Regions from separate parts of the Streptomyces sp. NPDC097129 genome, predicted to be linked through region 1. Evidence: riboswitches for the same ligand, from Rfam matches in the RefSeq annotation. Region 1 holds a riboswitch; each other region holds the start of a gene.
What was found. A riboswitch is a leader RNA that binds a small molecule or an ion and turns the genes downstream of it on or off. The one in region 1 is predicted to bind cyclic di-AMP.

Region 1 (4,502 bases):
CGTCCTCCAGCACGGACACCTTCTGCCGGTCCGGGCCGTCGGCCGCCACCCGCAGCGTGTGCGAGCCGGTGGCGAGTTCGGCGACCTTGGCGGAGGGGTCGGCGGCCGAGCCGTCACCGCCGCCGCCCGCCTTCCCTCCGAGGCCGCCGGCGAGCCCGGCGAAGTCGGGCAGCCCCAGGCCGGTGCTGATCCGCACGGTGCCGGACAGCTGCTGGACGTCCGACGCCGCGATCTTCTCGATGAGCTGCTTCGCGCTGATCTTCGGCAGGTCCGGGTCACCGGAGCTGGCGAGCGCGGGAACGATCCCGATCGTCGCGGCGGCGACCCCCACGACGGTCGCGGGCACGACGTACCGCGCGGCCCTGCGACGCCCCCCGCCCGACGGGCCGGCCGGCTCCTGCACAGCCGTCGTCCTGTCATCGCTTCCATACGGTGCCATGTGTGCGCTACCTCCGTCGTCGGCGGCGGCTGTCCGTCCCGTGACCCTCGGCATGTGCTCCCGGCGGGCCCCACCCCAAGCCGCCATTCTCACCCGAATCGGTGAGGAGTGGTGTCCTCTGTGCTTTCCATGAGACCAAATCGGCCGCCGGGAAGCGTCACTCCGTGGACGCAACTGCATGTACTGCTGGGGTATGACATGGCAGGCGGTCAGCAGCCCCTACCCGTAGGGGAGGTGGGCTACCGGAGAGCTACGGAGACGAGGCCCGGACTCCACCCGGGGGTGCGGGCCGACGCCCGGGGGCGGGGGCCGACGCCCGGGGGAGCGTCACCGTCGGAGAAGGGACAGGAGGGCCGGGCCGGCGGGCCGCAAGGCTTCGGTCAGCCCGCCCGGTGCACGACCGCGTCGCACAGCTCCATCAGTGCCGCCTTGGAGTCGCACTCCCGCAGCGGCGCCAGCGCCGCCCGCGCCTCCTCGGCGTACCGGACGGTGTCGCGCCGCGCCTGCTCCAGCGCGGGGTGCGCCCGCAGCGCGGTCAGCGCCTCGGCGTGTCGCGCGTCGTCGCTCAGGTCGGAGTCCAGCAGCTCGCACAGCGCGCGGTCCTCCGGCTTGCCCAGCCGCTCGGCCCGCTCCCGCAGCCGCAGCACCGGCAGCGTCGGGATGCCCTCGCGAAGGTCCGTTCCCGGCGTCTTGCCGGACTCGTGCGAGTCGGAGGCGATGTCGAGCACGTCGTCGGCCAGCTGGAAGGCGACGCCCAGCCGCTCCCCGTACTGGGTCAGCACGTCCACGACCGTCTCGTCGGCTCCGGACATCATCGCGCCGAACCGGCACGACACCGCCACCAGCGAGCCCGTCTTGCCGCCGAGCACCTCGAGGTAGTGGTCGACCGGGTCGCGCCCGTCCTGCGGCCCAGCGGTCTCCAGGATCTGCCCGGTGACCAGCCGCTCGAACGCCAGGGCCTGCACCCGCACCGCCTCGGGCCCGAGGTCGGCGAGGATCTGCGAGGCCCGCGCGAAGAGGAAGTCGCCGGTCAGTACGGCGACCGAGTTACCCCACCGGGTGTTCGCGCTGGGCACGCCGCGCCGTACGGCGGCCTCGTCCATGACGTCGTCGTGGTACAGCGTGGCGAGGTGGGTCAGCTCGACCACGACGGCCGACGGCACGACACCCGGCGCATACGGGTCACCGAACTGCGCCGCCAGCATCACGAGCAGCGGCCGGAACCGCTTCCCGCCCGCCCGCACCAGGTGCTGCGCGGCCTCCGTGATGAAGGGAACCTCGCTCTTGGTGGCCTCGAGCAGCCCTTCCTCGACAGCCGCCAATCCGGCCTGGACATCGGCCTCGAGAGCCTGGTCCCGCACGCTAAGCCCGAACGGCCCGACGACGGTCACGAGGGGTCTCCTGTCTGCTGGTGCCGGTTGGCGATTACACGGTTTGTCGATAGGTCGCTGCCATCACTCAAGTCAGCGTATCCGGTCACGTTTCGATCACCGATAGCGCCCACGGTTACAGGCCAGGCGGTTCCGGATCACGTCCGATATGTTTACTGATCAAAGATGATCAGGTGAAAAGTATGGATATCAACCATGCGCTCGCCATGAAGACCACCCCCCACCCTCCGCGAGCCGCCCCGCCCCACCGCGCCGCAACACGACCGGACTGCCCGTTTTGCCGTAATTAATCAGCCGATTCACCTTGGTCACCTTGGTACCAAATGTGTTGCAGCTGTGACGTCAGTGAATTGGGTCACGCGCACCCCTCACCGCCCTCCGGTCCTTCTGCCCCGCATTTCGCCAGTCCCCACAAGCGAGTTGAGCCTTGGCGATCGCAAAGGATCAAGCACCCCAAACAGCCCGACCAAGGTCATCCAGGGCGATAGGTGAAACCGCTACTTGTTCCCGGCATGTGCTCTCGCATAACTTCCCGGCCTGTCGGATGGACGCCTAATCCTGCCGCCGTCCGGCACCCACATCGGACCAACTCATCCGTGTACGGCAGGAGCGGGGGACCCAGGTAAGTCGCCGAGCCGGACGTCGTCATCCCGACGACGCCCCGGACCGGCTCGGGGTGAAGCCGTGCCGCATCCGCGGCCGGCCGGGCATCTCCAGCCCGAACCCGACAGCTCACCTCGCAGGCGCCGGAGAGGAAATTCGCCATGCCTGCTGCCGGTCAGCACCGCCGCACCCGCACGTCCCGCATCGTCCGCACCCTCGCCGTCGCCGGCACCGGTGCCGCCGCTCTCGCGCTGCCGCTCTTCGGCGCGACCAGCGCCTCCGCCGCCACGCCGGCCACCAGCGCCACCGTGATCACCGCCGCGAACTCGGCCTACCCGAACAACCTCGACGGCTGGATCCGCCAGTCGCTGGACATCATGTCCCAGCACGGCATCCCCGGCACCTACAACGGGATCTACCGCAACATCATCCGCGAGTCCTCCGGCAACCCCGCCGCCATCAACCTGTGGGACTCCAACGCGGTCGCCGGCACCCCGTCCAAGGGTCTGCTCCAGGTGATCGACCCGACGTTCCTCGCCTACCACGTGTCGGGCACGTCCATGGACCCGTACGACCCGATCGCCAACATCACCGCGGCCTGCAACTACGCGGCCGCCCGCTACGGCTCGATCGACAACGTCTTCAGCGCGTACTGAGCCACCGCCTCACCCGAAGAGTCGTTCGAGGACGACGGCGATGCCGTCGTCCTCGTTGGACAAGGTGACCTCGTCGGCCACGGCCTTCAGCTCTGGATGGGCGTTGGCCATGGCCACCCCGCGGGCGGCCCAGGCGAACATCGGGATGTCGTTCGGCATGTCGCCGAACGCGAGCGCCCGCTCCGCGCCCAGCCCGAGATGGTCGGCCGCCAGCGCGAGCCCCGTCGCCTTGGTGACACCGCACGGCTGCAGCTCCACGGTCCCCGGCCCCGACATGGTGACCGTCGCCAGGGAACCGACCACCGCGCGGGCCGTCGCCGCCAGCTCGTCGTCGGACAGCTCCGGATGGCGCAGCAGCACCTTGCTGATCGGCTCGCCCCACAGGTCGTCGCGCCGCCCGACCCGCACCGCCGGCAGCGTCGGGTGCGGCATCCGGTAGCCGGGCTCGATCAGCGTCAGCCCGTCCGCGCCGTCCTGGTCGACCGCGGCGTACACCTCTCCCACCTCGGCCTCGATCTTGCCGAGCGCGGTCTCGGCCAGCTCCCGGTCCAGCGTCACCGACCACAGCAGACGGCCGGCCTCCGCGTCGTACACCTGCGCGCCCTGGCCGCACACCGCGAGTCCCGTGCTGCCCAGGTCCTCCAGCAGGGGCCGCACCCGGGGCGCCGGACGGCCCGTCACCACCAGGTGCCGGGCGCCGGCCCGCGCCACCCGCACGAGCGCGTCCCAGGACCGGTCGGAGAGCGTGTCGTCGCCGCGCAGCAGCGTTCCGTCCAGGTCAGTGGCGATGAGTGCATATGCAAGGGGTGCGGCCATGATCAGAGAATACGGACCCCGCAGGTCACCCGTTCACCGCCCGATCGGCCCTCCTCCCCGGCCCTCCCCGCCCCGGCCCCGCCGGGCCCCGTGACGCCGTGGCAGGCTGACACCTCGCTCAGTCGTCCACGGGGAGACACACGACGTGACAGCCGGACCGGACCCTTTCCAGCAGCATCTGAGGCGGGCCGCCGACGGCGTCCTCGAACGCTTCCCCGCCGCCGACGTCCCCGGCATCTACGCCCTCTCCTTCCGCATCTGGCGTCTCGACCACGACGACCGCCACCCCTACGTGGCCATCGGCTACACCACCGAGTCCCAGTACGAGCGCGAAAGGCGCCCCGAGGACCCGGCTGAGGCCCGCTGGAACTACGCCTGCTGGCTCCTCGACGGCTTCGAGATGCTCGGCAACCTTCCCGAGGACCCGGTGGGCGCCCCGCTCTTCACCGCGCAGGCCCGGCAGCTGGGCCTCTGGTACGACGGCGACCCCGACGACCCCGCCCTGCCCGACTCGGTGCGCGCCGAGCAGGACGCGGCGGACGACCTGCTGCGCCTGTACTTCGCCGACGCCTGCGTCGGTCCCGGCATCTGCACACG
Region 2 (4,502 bases), on a different contig from region 1:
GATGTGCATGCACGCCCTGTGGAACGGCTCGGCCTCCTTCGGCCCGTTCGGCTTCTTCGCCGTGTACGGCGGCTTCATGATGCCCGCGTTCGGGTTGCTGACCTGGCTGGTGATCTGGACCCGCCAGCGCGAGCTGCGCACGGTCCGCGAGGAGCTGCCCGCCTACGTCGCGGCCGGCTGGCTCGCGCCCGCCGAGCCGTTCGCCCTCGGCTCGATGAAGGCGCGCCGCATGGCCCGCGAGTACGCCGCCCATCACCTGGGCAAGCCGGCCGCCAAGGAGGTCGCGCGCTTCGAGGCGTACGCGACGTCCCTGGCGTTCCTGCGGCACCGGGGCCGCCGCGGCCGCGCCGGCGCCGACTTCGTCGTACGGGAAAGGGAGCTGCTGAACGAGGTGTGGCGGCTGCGGGAGCTGGCGCGTCCGGCGCTGGAGTACGCGGCCCGGGCGGCCGCGCCCCCGGTGCCGGTGATGCTGCCGTGGCCCGCGCACCCGTGGCCGGCCCCCGGGGCGGCGACGCCGCACCTGCCGTACGCCGGGGCCGGGCACATGGGCCACGCAGGGTACGCGGCGCAGCCGGCGTACCCCGCGTACAACCCCTACCGGTCGTAGAGAGGCCACGCGCCACCGAAGCCACGGCGGGCGTCACCGAGGGCACGGGCGGGCGTCGGTCAGGCCGACGCCTGCGTGAGCCGCGCCAGTTCCGCCTCCGTCAGGGTCAGGTCCGCCACGCCGAGCAGCGCCGGGAGCTGGTCCGTGGTGCGGGCCGAGGCGAGGGGGGCGGCGACGGTCGGCTGCGCGGCGAGCCAGGCGAGCGCGACCGTGGCGACGGGGGCCTCGTGGGCCCGCGCGATCTCGTCCAGGGCGGTGAGGACGTCACGTCCGCGCTCGGACCGCAGGTGCTGCGCGGCGCCGCCCGCCCGCGGGCTGTCCACCGTCGTGCCGGGGCGGTACTTGCCGGTGAGGAAGCCGGAGGCCAGCGCGTAGTACGGGACGGCGGCGAGGCCGGCGCGGGCGGCGACGTCCTGGAGGTCGCCCTCGTAGGTGTCGCGGGAGACCAGGTTGTAGTGCGGCTGGAGCGCCACGTAGCGGGCGAGGCCCTCGCGGTCGGAGAACTCCAGGGAGGCCCGCAGGCGCTCGGCGGAGATGTTGGACGCGGCGATGTGGCGGACCTTGCCGGCCTTCACCAGCTCGTCCAGGGCGCCGATGATCTCCTCGACCGGCACCTCGGGCTTGTCGAAGTGGGTGTAGTAGAGGTCGATGCGGTCGGTGTCCAGGCGGCGCAGGGAGGCGTCGGCGGCGGCCTTGATGGTGGCGGCGGACAGGCCCTGGTACTCGGGGTGCTGGCTGACCTTGGTCGCGATGACGACGTCGTCGCGGTTGCCGCGGGCCCTGACCCACTTGCCGATGATCGTCTCGGACTCCCCGCCCCGGTTGCCCTCGACCCAGGCGGAGTAGGAGTCGGCGGTGTCGATGAAGTTGCCGCCGGCGGCGGCGTAGGCGTCGAGGACGGCGAAGGACGTCGTCTCGTCGGCGGTCCAGCCGAAGACGTTGCCGCCGAGAGCGAGCGGGAAGACCTCGAGGTCGGACGTACCGAGCTTGCGGAGAGCAGTCATGCTCTGCGTCAACGCCCCGGCAGGGCAGACCCATTCCGGACCGGCCCATTCCGGACCGACCCATTCCGCTCGGAAACCAGCACGGTGTGAACAGCACCGCTGGGCGGCAGCACGTGAGACAGCGACCGGCAGCCCTGACGTCGGGGGGGATGCCGTCAGGACCGCCGGGGATCAGGGGTGGCGCACGAGGTCAGGGGGTGAGGCCCTTGCCCTGCAGCCACGCCATCGGGTCGATGCCGGAGGCCTGCCCGTCGGGGTGCACCTCAAGGTGCAGGTGCGGCCCGGTGACGTTGCCGGTGGCGCCCACGCGGCCGATGACGTCGCCGGTGGCGACCTTCTGCCCGACGCTGACGCTGATCGACGACTGGTGGCAGAACCACAGCTCGGTGCCGTCGTCGAGGGTGAGGATCGTGCGGTAGCCGTAGGAGCCGGCCCAGCCCGCCTCCGTGATGGTGCCGCTGTGGATGGCCTTGATCAGCGTGCCGGTGGGGGCGGCGAAGTCGAGGCCGGTGTGGTACCCGGAGGACCACATCGAGCCGGCCTGCCCGAAGCGGGAGGTGAGGGTGTACGAGGAGGTCGGCAGCGTGAACTGCTTGGCGAGCTGGGCGAGGCGCTCGGCCTCGGCCTTCTGCTTCGCCTCCTGCTCCGCCTTCTCCTTCGCGGCGGCGGCCTTGGCGGCGGCCTCCTTCGCGGCCCGCGCGGCGGTCTCGGCGGCCTGCCGGGTGACGGCGGCCTCGGCGGCGGCCTGCGCCTTGACGTCGACCTGGACCTGCTGCGACTCGGCCTGAGCCATGATCCGGTTGCGCAGCGCCTCACCGGCGTCGGTGGTGTGCTGCCCGTCATTCTCGGAGGCGACGCCGATGTCGCTGAGCGGGGTGGCGGAGCCCTGCGGCCCGGCGTCCGCGTGGTCGGAGATCAGCGAGCCGACCGAGGGCAGATCGGGCAGGGAGATGGACACCGGCGGCTTGCCGGTCTGCGCGCTGGCCATGCCGCCCGCGCCGACGGCGGCGATGACGCCGACGCCGAGGACGGTGGAGCTGCGGGCGAGTCCGCCGCGCTGCTTGGCGACGCGGTGCCGGCCACGGACGGGACGGACGGAGTCCTCGGTGGGGTTCCACTCCTCCCACGGGCCCTCGTCGGTGCGGTGTCCGCCGTAGACAAGGGCCTCGGGGCCCTGCTGACTCGGCACGAACGGGGCTGTCGGGGCAGGCTGGTTGGACGCCACGCGGGCGTACTCCTTTCCTTCCGTCTCGCCTACCGGGTTAGCTGACGGGTTCGGAGCAGGAAGGTCTCCTACGCGCGTATACCGGCCGTCGGACGACGGCGGCTGACGCGAGATTCACCCCAAGGTGGTGGTTCCCCGGTTCCCTACGGGATTCGGCGCGTGAGCACGGAGCCGCCTCTCGTGACGGCTGGGACGACCGCGCTGCGTTATCGAACGTTAATAGACCCGGAGGTCGGATTCCAAGCCGTTCGGCTTGATCATTAACATTCCTGGCCAGGACTTACACGCCACGACCGCCGCAAAAGGGGCAGTTGACCGCCTCTCAGGCGTCACGTCCAAAACCTCGTTTTGATGATGGTGCGTCAATTGTTATGCGCAGGGCGGTCATCCGCTCACGCATGGTGACCTCACGGACGGCGTACGGCGAGCAGCGCCATGTCGTCGGCCATCCCGCCGCCAGAGTGCCGGCGCACCTCCTTCGCGACGGCGGCCAGCAACGCGCCGGGCGCGGTGACGACCCGTCCGGCGAGCCGCGCCTCGACGTCGTAGAAGCGGCCGTGGCGGTCGCGGCTCTCGGAGAGGCCGTCGGTGTACAGCAGCAGCGTGGCCCCGCCGGGGAAGACGGCCTCCTCCGCGCGGTCGGGCCACGGGCCCAGCTCGCTCATGCCGAGCGGCAGCGCGGGTTCGGCGGGCAGCAGCGTGCGCAGGGTGCCGTCGGCGTACAGCAGCACCGGTGGCGGATGACCGCGGTTGACGACGCGGACGACACCGTCGCCGTGCGGGAGTTCGGCGAGGACGGCGGTGGTGAACCCCTCGAACGCGTCCAGGCCCTCGCGCCGGGCGCCCTCGCGGCTCAGGGCCTGCTCCAGCCGCTCGGCGACCGCCTCCAGCGTGGCCTCCTGCTCGGCGGCCTCGCGGAACGCGCCGATGACCACGGCCACGGCGGCCACCGCGCCCATGCCCTTGCCGCGCACGTCCCCGACGATCAGCCGGACGCCGTGCGGGCTGTCCTGCACGGCGTACAGATCGCCGCCGATGAACGCGTCGGCGCGGGCGGCCTCGTAGCAGGCGGCGATCTGGAACCCGCCGATCCGCTCGGCGGGTTCGGGAAGTACGGCGCGCTGGGCGGCCTCGGCGACCTCGCGCGCGGAGGCGAGCTGCTCGCTGCTGCGGCGCGCGAGGGCGTTGATGAGGACGGCCAGGACGGCGACCGTGGCGACGGTCACCAGCTCGGTGACGGCGTCCGTGTGCCAGACGATGCCCATCGTCAGGTGCAGACCGAGCATGACGGCGACGGCGGCGAGCCCGGTGAGCAGCGTGCCGCGGCGGCTGTAGAGCGGGGCGGCGACCAGGGGCGCGGCGGTGAAGAAGGGGGCCGCGGTGAAGTCGGACGGCGTGCAGTAGTCGTAGACCGCGCCGGCCGCGATGAGCAGCACCGGCAGGATCCGTACGAAGGCCCGCGCGGCGGAGATCCTCCGGCCCTCCGTGGGCCGCGGCTCGCCGCCGTCCCCGGGCCCGGGGTCCGGCACCGGGCCGCCCGCCGGCCGCACGGCGGCGCGGGGACCGGACCCGAGGCCGAGGGCGGAGGCGCGTGCGTCGGCCTCCGGGGCGGCCCCGGCGCCGGGCGCCCACCCGTCGGCCGGGGAGCCCTCCCCGGCCTCGGGGA
Region 3 (4,502 bases), on a different contig from region 1:
GACGTCAAGACGTCCGGGGACGTCGAGGTGCCGGTCATCGAGGCCGCCATCGACGAGGAGCTCGCCCGCTTCGCCGCGGAGGGCCCCACGGCCGAGGAGATGGAACGCGCGCAGGCCCAGCTGGAGCGCGAGTGGCTGGACCGGCTCGGCACCGTGGCCGGCCGCGCCGACGAACTGTGCCGCTACGCCGTCCTGTTCGGCGACCCGCAGCTCGCCCTCACCGCCGTCAAGCGCGTCCTCGAAGTGACGCCCGAGGAGGTGCAGGAGGTCGCCAAGGCCCGCCTGCGTCCCGACAACCGCGCGGTGCTCGTGTACGAGCCGAAGACGCCGGAGGCCGCCCAGGACGCCGACGTGCCGGAGGACCCGGAGCAGGAAGCGACCGTAGAGGCAGGCAACGAGAACGAGGAGACGGCCAAGTGACCGAGCTCGCCACGATGGACTTCCACCCCCGGCCCCAGGCGGGCGAGGCCAAGCCGTGGGCGTTCCCGGCCCCCGAGCGCGGCACGCTCGACAACGGCCTGACCGTGCTGCGCTGCCACCGCCCCGGCCAGCAGGTCGTCGCCGTCGAGGTGCTCCTGGACGCGCCTTTGGACGCCGAGCCGGCCGGTCTGGACGGCGTCGCCACGATCATGGCGCGCGCCTTCTCCGAGGGCACGGACAAGCACTCCGCCGAGGACTTCGCCGCCGAGCTGGAGCGCGCCGGCGCCACCCTCGACGCGCACGCCGACCACCCGGGCGTCCGGCTCAGCCTGGAGGTGCCCGCCTCCCGGCTGGCCAAGGGCCTCGGTCTGATCGCCGACGCCCTCCGAGCGCCCGCGTTCGCCGACAGCGAGATCGAGCGGCTGGTGCGCAACCGCCTCGACGAGATCCCGCACGAGCTGGCCAGCCCCGCCCGCCGCGCCGCCAAGGAGCTGTCCAAGGAACTGTTCCCGGCGACCTCGCGCATGTCGCGTCCGCGTCAGGGCACCGAGGAGACGGTCGCCACCGTCGACGCGGCCGCCGTGCGTGCCTTCTACGAGCGGCACGTGCGCCCCGCCACCGCGACCGCGGTGGTCGTCGGCGACCTGACCGGCCTCGACCTCGACGACCTCCTCGGCGACACCCTGGGCGCCTGGACGGGCTCGCGCACCGAGCCGCGCCCCGTGCCGGCGGTGACCGCCGACGACACCGGCCGCGTCGTCATCGTCGACCGCCCGGGCGCCGTCCAGACGCAGCTGCTCATCGGCCGGATCGGCCCCGACCGGCACGACCGCGTATGGCCCGCGCAGGTGCTCGGCACGTACTGCCTGGGCGGCACCCTCACCTCCCGCCTGGACCGCGTCCTGCGCGAGGAGAAGGGCTACACCTACGGCGTGCGCGCCTTCAGCCAGGTGCTGCGCTCCGCCCCCGACGGCACGGGCGCGGCGATGCTCGCCATCAGCGGCTCCGTGGACACGCCGAACACCGGCCCGGCGCTGGACGACCTCTTCAAGGTGCTGCGCACCCTGGCGGCGGACGGCCTGACCGACGCCGAGCGCGACGTCGCCGTGCAGAACCTCGTCGGGGTGGCCCCGCTGAAGTACGAGACGGCGGCCGCCGTCGCGGGCACGCTCGCCGACCAGGTCGAGCAGCACCTGCCCGACGACTACCAGGCGGCGCTGTACCGGCAGCTCGCCGCGACCGGCACCGTGGAGGCCACGGCGGCGGTCGTCAACGCCTTCCCGGTGGACCGTCTGGTGACCGTGCTCGTCGGTGACGCGGCGCAGATCAAGGAGCCCGTCGAGGCCCTCGGCGTCGGCGCCGTCACCGTGGTGAGCGCGGAGTAGCCGCACACGCGCGTGGGGCCCTGGTTCCTGACGGAGCACCAGGGCCCCTGCCATGTCCACAGGCCATGTCAGGGCCGTATCCACAGGTCTGTTTGTGATCGAAGGCGCGGCATCCCACATATGCCCGAATTGGGACGGAGGTTGCCTGTCTGACCTGTGGGATGCGCTACAAAACCCCTGTTTCGTTTGAGGATTGAAGGTCGATCACCGTACTTTCGTCCGGGCTGTCCGTCAGGCAGTGCGCCGCACCCGCGGCACCGGACAGCCATCGCCGAGTCCCCGTACGGCGCGAGCCAGGGGAGCCGGGGACCCACACGTCCCTGGGGTGAATCGGGCGCCCGCGAGGGAGTCCGTAGGAGACCTTCCTGCTCCGAACCCGTCAGCTAACCCGGTAGGCGAGAGGGAAGGAAAGGACAAGCCACCACATGGCGTTCGTCAGCGCCACCGGGAAGCACCGCCGTCCGAGCCGGATGAAGCGCACCACCACGCAGGCCGCCGGCATCGCCGCGCTCACCACCACCGGCGTCATCGGCGCCCTCGCGGCCCCCGCCCTCGCCGCCGACACCTCCGCCGAGCAGACCGGTCTGCTCCCCGTCATCAGCGTCGACGACACGGTCGCCGCGCAGATCGACGCCCAGGCCGAGGCCCAGAAGCAGGCCGCCGAGCAGACGGCCATCGAGCAGGCCGCCCGCCAGGCCGCCGCCGCGCGGGCCCACGAGGCCAAGGAGCGCGCCGCCCGCGAGGCCGAGCGCAAGCGCCTGAACAGCTTCACGGCCCCGATCGCGCACTCCTACGTCTCCACCGGCTACGAGGCCAGCAGCTCCCTGTGGTCCTCCGGCCACCACACCGGCATCGACTTCCACGCCGCCACCGGCACCACGGTGCACGCGGTGGGCTACGGCACCGTCGTCGACACCGGCTGGGGCGGCGCCTACGGCAACCAGATCGTCATCCGCATGCACGACGGCACGTACAGCCAGTACGGGCACCTGTCGTCGATCGGCGTCGTCGTGGGCCAGCAGGTCGTCACCGGCCAGCAGATCGGCCTGTCCGGCGCGACCGGCAACGTCACCGGCCCGCACCTGCACTTCGAGGCGCGCACCAGCCCCGACTACGGCTCCGACATGGACCCGGTCGCCTATCTGCGCGCGCACGGCGTGAACGTCTGACGCCCGAGAACGGCACCAGCATCGCGAAGCCCCGGCCCACCGTGCCGGGGCTTTCGTCGTTTTCGCCTCCTCTCCCGGAAACCCCGGTGAACTGACCAAAAAATATCCATGGAATCCGCTCTGCCGTCGGAAATTCCGTCCCCTTGGAATAGAGTCACGGAACACGCGTCCATCGTCGGCGTTTCACGGGGATCAAGGCGGAGGTCGGACATGCGTATTCCGGCGCACTCGGTGTGCACGGCGATCCGGGACGACATCGTCGCAGGCGTCCACGAACCCGGCAGCCGGCTCACCGAGGAACTCCTCGCCCGCCGCTACGGCGTCTCCAGGGTGCCCGTGCGAGAGGCGCTGCGCACCCTGGAGGCCGAGGGCTTCGTCGTGACACGGCGGCACGCGGGCGCGTGCGTGGCCGAACCCACCGAGCAGGAGGCGGCCGACCTGCTGGAGATGCGGATGCTGCTGGAGCCGCTCGGCGTGGCGCGGGCCGCCCAGCGGCGCACCGAGGCGCATCTGAAGGTGCTGCGCGGCCTGGTGCGCCTCGGTCAGGACCGGGCCAGGCACGGCACCGGCGACGACCTGCGGTCCCTGGGCGGCTGGTTCCACGAGACGCTCGTCCAGGCGTGCGGGAGCCAGGCGCTGACCGCGACGCTCACCCAGCTGCGCCACAAGCTCGCCTGGATGTACGCGGTGGAGCCGTCGGCCGACCCCGTACGGACCTGGACCGAGCACGGCGCGATCGCGGACGCCGTGGCGCGCGGCGACGGGGAGCGGGCCCGCGCGGTCGCCGCCCTGCACACCGAGCGCTCCACCGCCGCGTACCGGCTGCGCCGCTTCAGTGGCGACGGCCCCGGGCGGGTGAGGAGTTCGCAACATCCCGTAAACACGTCGGGCCTACGGCATTAACACGAGCGCCGTATACAAAGAACGGGATATCTGTGCCCCGCTGAAAGTGCTGCCCTTTTGACGCTTTCTTTCGAGTCGTCGATTCCCTCCTGTGTCACGGAGGGGCGGGAAAAGAAAAGCCGCGCCGGCCTCGAAAGGCCGACGCGGCTTCTTTTATGCGTGACTCAGACGGTCATGCGTGACTCAGACGGTCTCGGGGAGCTCCTCGAGGCCCTCGGAGACCAGCTTCGCCAGACGGTCCAGGGCGGCGTCCGCGCCCTCGGCGTCGGAGGCGAGGACGATCTCCTCGCCGCCCTGGGCGCCCAGGCCGAGGACGGCCAGCATGGAGGCCGCGTTGACGGGGGTGCCGCCGGCCTTGGAGATCGTCACCGGGACGCCTGCGGCCGTGGCGGCTCGGACGAAGATGGAGGCGGGGCGGGCATGGAGGCCCTCGGCCCAGCCGACGTTGACGCGGCGCTCAGCCATGTGTTGCTGCCCTTCAGTTTCTCAGGGTTGTCTAGACCAGTTTCCCATAAGGTGAAGCATGCCCGGAGAGGTCCTGCGACCCCATCCGGACGCGATCACCGGGCCTCGGCCTCGACCCGGCATCCGTCCTCCACAGAGTGCCCCGCGCCGTTGTCGTACG
Region 4 (4,502 bases), on a different contig from region 1:
GCTCGGCGTAGTACTCGGTCATCTCGGCGGCCGAGCGGGTCTTGCCCTCGAAGACGTAGGAGCCGTCCTTGTAGAACTCGGACGCGGCGACGTCGAGGGCGAGGGCGATCTGCTCGCCGGGGGTGTAGCCGGCCTCCTGGATCGCCTCGAGGATCAGGTCGAGGGCCTCGCGGTTGGAGCCGAGGTTCGGGGCGAAGCCGCCCTCGTCGCCGAGGCCGGTGGCCAGGCCCTTGGACTTCAGGACCTTCTTCAGGGTGTGGTAGACCTCCGCGCCCCAGCGCAGCGCCTCGGAGAAGGACTCCGCGCCGATCGGGGCGATCATGAACTCCTGGATGTCCACGTTGGAGTCGGCGTGCGAGCCGCCGTTCAGGATGTTCATCATCGGCACCGGCAGCAGGTGCGCGTTCGGGCCGCCCAGGTAGCGGAACAGCGGCAGGTCGCTGGCCTCGGAGGCGGCGTGGGCGACGGCGAGGGAGACGCCGAGGATGGCGTTGGCGCCGAGGGAGCCCTTGTTGTCGGTGGCGTCCAGGTCGAACATGGCCTGGTCGATCAGGCGCTGCTCGGTGGCGTCGTAGCCGACCAGCTCCGGGCCGATCTGCTCGATGACGGCCAGGACGGCCTTCTCGACACCCTTGCCCTGGTAGCGGCTGGCATCGCCGTCACGGAGCTCGATGGCCTCGAAGGCGCCCGTCGAGGCGCCGGACGGAACGGCGGCACGACCGGTGCTGCCGTCGTCGAGGCCGACCTCGACCTCGACCGTGGGGTTGCCTCGGGAGTCCAGGATTTCCCGGGCTACGACGACGTCGATGGACGGCACGAGCATCTCCTTCGTGGATGTGACGCTGGAAGTGCGGGGCTGGTGAGCCTTGCGACTAGAGCCTAACCGCCCCGGGGCCATCGGCCAGCCGACCGACCGGCCCGTGGACAGACAGACCGTACCCATTGTTCATCCACGGAACAAAGGGGGGTGCCGTTCCGGCTGAACGGCCGGGAAACACCGGAAGACAAAGCCCCGCCCCGGTGCGTACGGGGGAAGACGCACCGGGGCGGGGAGCCCGTGGGGACGGGGAGCGGCCCTCGGCCGGCCGGCTGCCGCTTACTTCAGGTGCAGCTGCTGGCCCGGGAAGATCAGGTTGGCGTCCTCGACGATGTCCTTGTTCAGGTCGAACAGCTTCTTCCAGCCGCCAGCGACCTTGTGCTTCTCGGCGATGGAGCTGAGGGTGTCGCCCTTGACGACCTTGTACTCGCCGTCGCCCTTCTTGACCTTCTTGCCGGTCGGGGTGGTGACGGTCTTGGTGCTCTGCTTCTTCGGCGTCTGCGCCGGGCGCTCGCTGGAGCGGGAGGCGCTCTGCTGCTCCGTGGAGCGGGTCGTGGTGGCGCCCTGGGAGGACGAGCCGCTGCCCTGGGAAGAGCTGGAAGAGCTGGAGGAGCTCGAGGAGCCGCCGCCGTTGTTCGGGGTGTTCGACAGGCCCGTGCCGCAGACCGGCCAGGCGCCCTTGCCCTGGGAGGCGAGGACCTTCTCGGCGACCTGGATCTGCTGCGCCTTGCTGGCCTGGTTGGCCTGCGGGGCGTAGGCGGTGCCGCCGTACGCGGCCCAGGTGGAGGCGGAGAACTGCAGACCGCCGTAGTAACCGTTGCCAGTGTTGATGGACCAGTTGCCACCGGACTCGCACTGCGCGACCGCGTCCCACTCGGAGGTGGTGGCGGCGGAGGCGTTGCCGGCCGCCATCAGCGGGGCGGCGACGGCGGCGCCGGTCACGCCGGCGAGCGCGATGGCGCGGGTGGCCTTGGAGGGACGACGGTGCTTGCCCTTGCCGGAAAACAGCATGGTGGATCCCCTCACCGACGCCTGCGAGGTGAGCTGTCGGGTTCGGGCCGGTTGAGTTGCCCGGCCACCCCTCCCGTGGGAGGTGTGGCTTCACCCCTAGCCGCTCCGGCTCAACTGCCGGGCACGGCGCTTACCTTGGGTCCCCCGCTCCTGCCTGCGGCGCGTTATGCGACGACTGTTCCCGTGCGGCCGCTGGCAGGATTCGGCGTTGCGGCCGCCGGAGCTCGCGGTGGCGAGCGGTCATGACCGTAGACAGGCGATCGGCCGAATTTCAAAGACGATCACGGCTTCTGAGACTCATCCCACACTTTCACCAAAGCGGACATTAGTCTCGAAACAGGGCGTCAACTCCCGCTACTTTCGGCCCGTTTCGCCACCGACAAGCAGTGTCTGACCGGGCACGATGTGGCCCGGGTCGGCGCCGATCGCGTCCCGGTTCTCCGCGTACAGCGCGCGCCACCCGCCCTCGACGCCAAGGGAGTCGGCGATGGACGTGAGGCTGTCCCCGTCGCGGACGGCGTAGCGCGAGGCGTGCCGGCCCGAGGCGGGCGTCGCGCCCGCTTGGACCGTGTCCTCCGTGGCGCCGGCGCCCCGGTGGCGTCCGCCGCCGTCGAGGGCGCCGGTGTCGACGAGCCCCGAGGAGCCGACGATTTGACGCAGGGTGTCCGGATCGTCGTCCTTTGCGGCAGCCGCGGAGGGACTGTCGGACGGCTGTGACGTGCCGGTTCCGGAACTCCCGGACGCGCCGGGCTCGGTCGCGGCGCCCGTGGACGGGGCGGCGGACGACGCACCGTCAGAGGGCTGCGCGGAGACACCCGTGGAGGGCGTCCCGCTCGCCGTGCCGGAGGGCGTCCCGGAGGAGTCGGGCAAGCCGGGCGAGTCCACCGAACCGGAGGTTCCGGATGATTCGGCGGTACCGGTGGATCCGGACGTACCGACTGAACCGGAGGAGCCGGTCGGACCGGGGGAAGCCGGGGCGGAGGAGCCCGAGCCGGCGGTGGAGCCGGCGGACACCGAGCCGCCGCCCGCCGTGTCGCCCGCGACGCCCGTGTCGACGTCGGGTGCGGAGGTGTCGGCGGACAGGCCCGCGGTCAGCCCGCACAGCGTCCAGTGGCCGACGCCCTGGTCGGCGAGGACCTTCTCGGCGACGGCTATCTGCTGCGAACGGCTGGCGAGATCGGGCCGGGCCGCGTACTCCAGGCCGCCGTGTCCCTCCCAGTCCTCCTGCGACAGATGCAGGCCGCCGTACAGCCCGATCCCGGGGTTGTCGCTCCAGCGGCCCTGGCTCTCGCACTCGGCCACCTTGTCCCACGTCGTACCGTCGGCCGCGTGGGCGCTCGCCGCGCCGAGCAGCGGGATGGCGATGGCGGAGCCGGTCACTCCGGCCGCGACGAGGAGAGCCGGAGCCTGACGGGGGCGACGGTGTCGGCCGTTCCCGGGGAGCATGCGGTGACCTTTCGCGAGACAGCAGTGACCGGCGCGGCGCCTGGAGGCACCGGCGTCGCGCTGACGAGTGAACGTATCGGCAGACGATCGCCAGTCACAAGTTCATGCCGCGCAGATCACGTGAAGATCACATAGTTGAAGAGGTGTCAGTTTTCTGTGCGGGTGCGGGCGTGAACGTCACGGGCAACTGCCGCAGACCCCGCATGATGAGGCCCCCGCGCCAGCGCAAGTCGGCCGGTTCGGCGTCCAGTCGGAGGTCGGGCAGCCGGGTGAGCAGGGTGGCGAGGGCGCTCTGGCCCTCCAGACGGGCCAGCGGGGCGCCCAGGCAGTAGTGGATGCCGTGGCCGTAGCCGAGGTGCTGGTTGTCACGGCGGGCGAGGTCCAGCACGTCGGGCCCGGGGAAGCGCTCCGGGTCGCGGTCGGCGGCGGCCAGGACGACGAGGACGGGATCGCCGGGGGCGATGTCCTGCCCGCCGACGGTCAGCGGCTCGGTGGCGAACCGCCAGGTCGCCAGCTCCACCGGCCCGTCGTAGCGCAGCAGTTCCTCCACCCCGCTCTCCAGCAGCTCGCGCTCGCCCCGGGCGAGGGAGTCCTGCAGCCGGTGCCACTGCTCCGGGTGCGTGAGCAGGGCGTAGGTGCCGTTGCCGATGAGGTTGACGGTCGTCTCGAACCCGGCGAACAGCAGGATGAACGCCATCGCCGCGGCCTCGTTCTCGGTGAGGTGCTCGCCGTGGTCGGAGGCGCGGATCAGGGCGGAGATGAGGTCCTCGCCGGGGGCGGGTTCGGCGGGCAGCGCCTGCCGCTTGCGGTGGATCAGCTCGGCGAGATAGCCGCGCATCTTCTTCACCGACCGGGCGACCCCGCCCCTGGGCCCGCCGCCGTGCCGGATCATCATCCCGGCCCAGTCCCGGAAGTCGTCCTGGTCCTCGCGGGGAACGCCGAGCAGGTCGCAGATGGCGTAGATGGGCAGCGGGAAGGCGAACTCGTGGATGAGGTCGGCCGAGCCCCGCTGCGCGAACCCGTCGATGAGGTGGTCGGTCAGCTCCTGAACGCGCGGCGCGAACTCGGCGACCCGGCGGGGCGTGAACGCCTTGCTGACCAGGCGCCGCAGCCGGGTGTGGTCCGGCGGGTCGATGTTCAGCAGGTGCGTCATCAGCTCCGCCGAGCGCTCCCCGGGGATGCCGGTCTTGCCCTTGGCGTGCGCCGGCTCGTCGTGGTGCGCCGGGTT

Region 2: another riboswitch for cyclic di-AMP. It lies ahead of AC0B9F_RS36435 (M23 family metallopeptidase); the one in region 1 lies ahead of AC0B9F_RS20940 (transglycosylase SLT domain-containing protein).
Region 3: another riboswitch for cyclic di-AMP. It lies ahead of AC0B9F_RS10145 (M23 family metallopeptidase); the one in region 1 lies ahead of AC0B9F_RS20940 (transglycosylase SLT domain-containing protein).
Region 4: another riboswitch for cyclic di-AMP. It lies ahead of AC0B9F_RS20060 (transglycosylase family protein); the one in region 1 lies ahead of AC0B9F_RS20940 (transglycosylase SLT domain-containing protein).

What each region holds. Positions count from the first base shown of each region.
Region 1 covers NZ_JBVOQE010000007.1:81,907-86,408, reverse strand. Annotated here, with positions in the region: gene AC0B9F_RS20950 (LolA family protein) at 1-439, opposite strand, end outside; gene AC0B9F_RS20945 (polyprenyl synthetase family protein) at 820-1,830, opposite strand; cyclic di-AMP (ydaO/yuaA leader) riboswitch at 2,404-2,591, shown strand; gene AC0B9F_RS20940 (transglycosylase SLT domain-containing protein) at 2,595-3,089, shown strand; gene AC0B9F_RS20935 (HAD family hydrolase) at 3,099-3,905, opposite strand; gene AC0B9F_RS20930 (hypothetical protein) at 4,051-4,502, shown strand, end outside.
Region 2 covers NZ_JBVOQE010000022.1:54,297-58,798, reverse strand. Annotated here, with positions in the region: gene AC0B9F_RS36445 (PrsW family intramembrane metalloprotease) at 1-607, shown strand, start outside; gene AC0B9F_RS36440 (aldo/keto reductase) at 667-1,611, opposite strand; gene AC0B9F_RS36435 (M23 family metallopeptidase) at 1,802-2,836, opposite strand; cyclic di-AMP (ydaO/yuaA leader) riboswitch at 2,848-3,004, opposite strand; gene AC0B9F_RS36430 (PP2C family protein-serine/threonine phosphatase) at 3,244-4,365, opposite strand.
Region 3 covers NZ_JBVOQE010000002.1:996,818-1,001,319, reverse strand. Annotated here, with positions in the region: gene AC0B9F_RS10155 (M16 family metallopeptidase) at 1-420, shown strand, start outside; gene AC0B9F_RS10150 (M16 family metallopeptidase) at 417-1,805, shown strand; cyclic di-AMP (ydaO/yuaA leader) riboswitch at 2,065-2,218, shown strand; gene AC0B9F_RS10145 (M23 family metallopeptidase) at 2,231-2,974, shown strand; gene AC0B9F_RS10140 (GntR family transcriptional regulator) at 3,185-3,877, shown strand; gene AC0B9F_RS10135 (HPr family phosphocarrier protein) at 4,061-4,342, opposite strand.
Region 4 covers NZ_JBVOQE010000006.1:352,912-357,413, reverse strand. Annotated here, with positions in the region: gene eno (phosphopyruvate hydratase) at 1-817, opposite strand, end outside; gene AC0B9F_RS20060 (transglycosylase family protein) at 1,097-1,828, opposite strand; cyclic di-AMP (ydaO/yuaA leader) riboswitch at 1,832-2,000, opposite strand; gene AC0B9F_RS20055 (transglycosylase family protein) at 2,183-3,274, opposite strand; gene AC0B9F_RS20050 (cytochrome P450 family protein) at 3,402-4,502, opposite strand, start outside.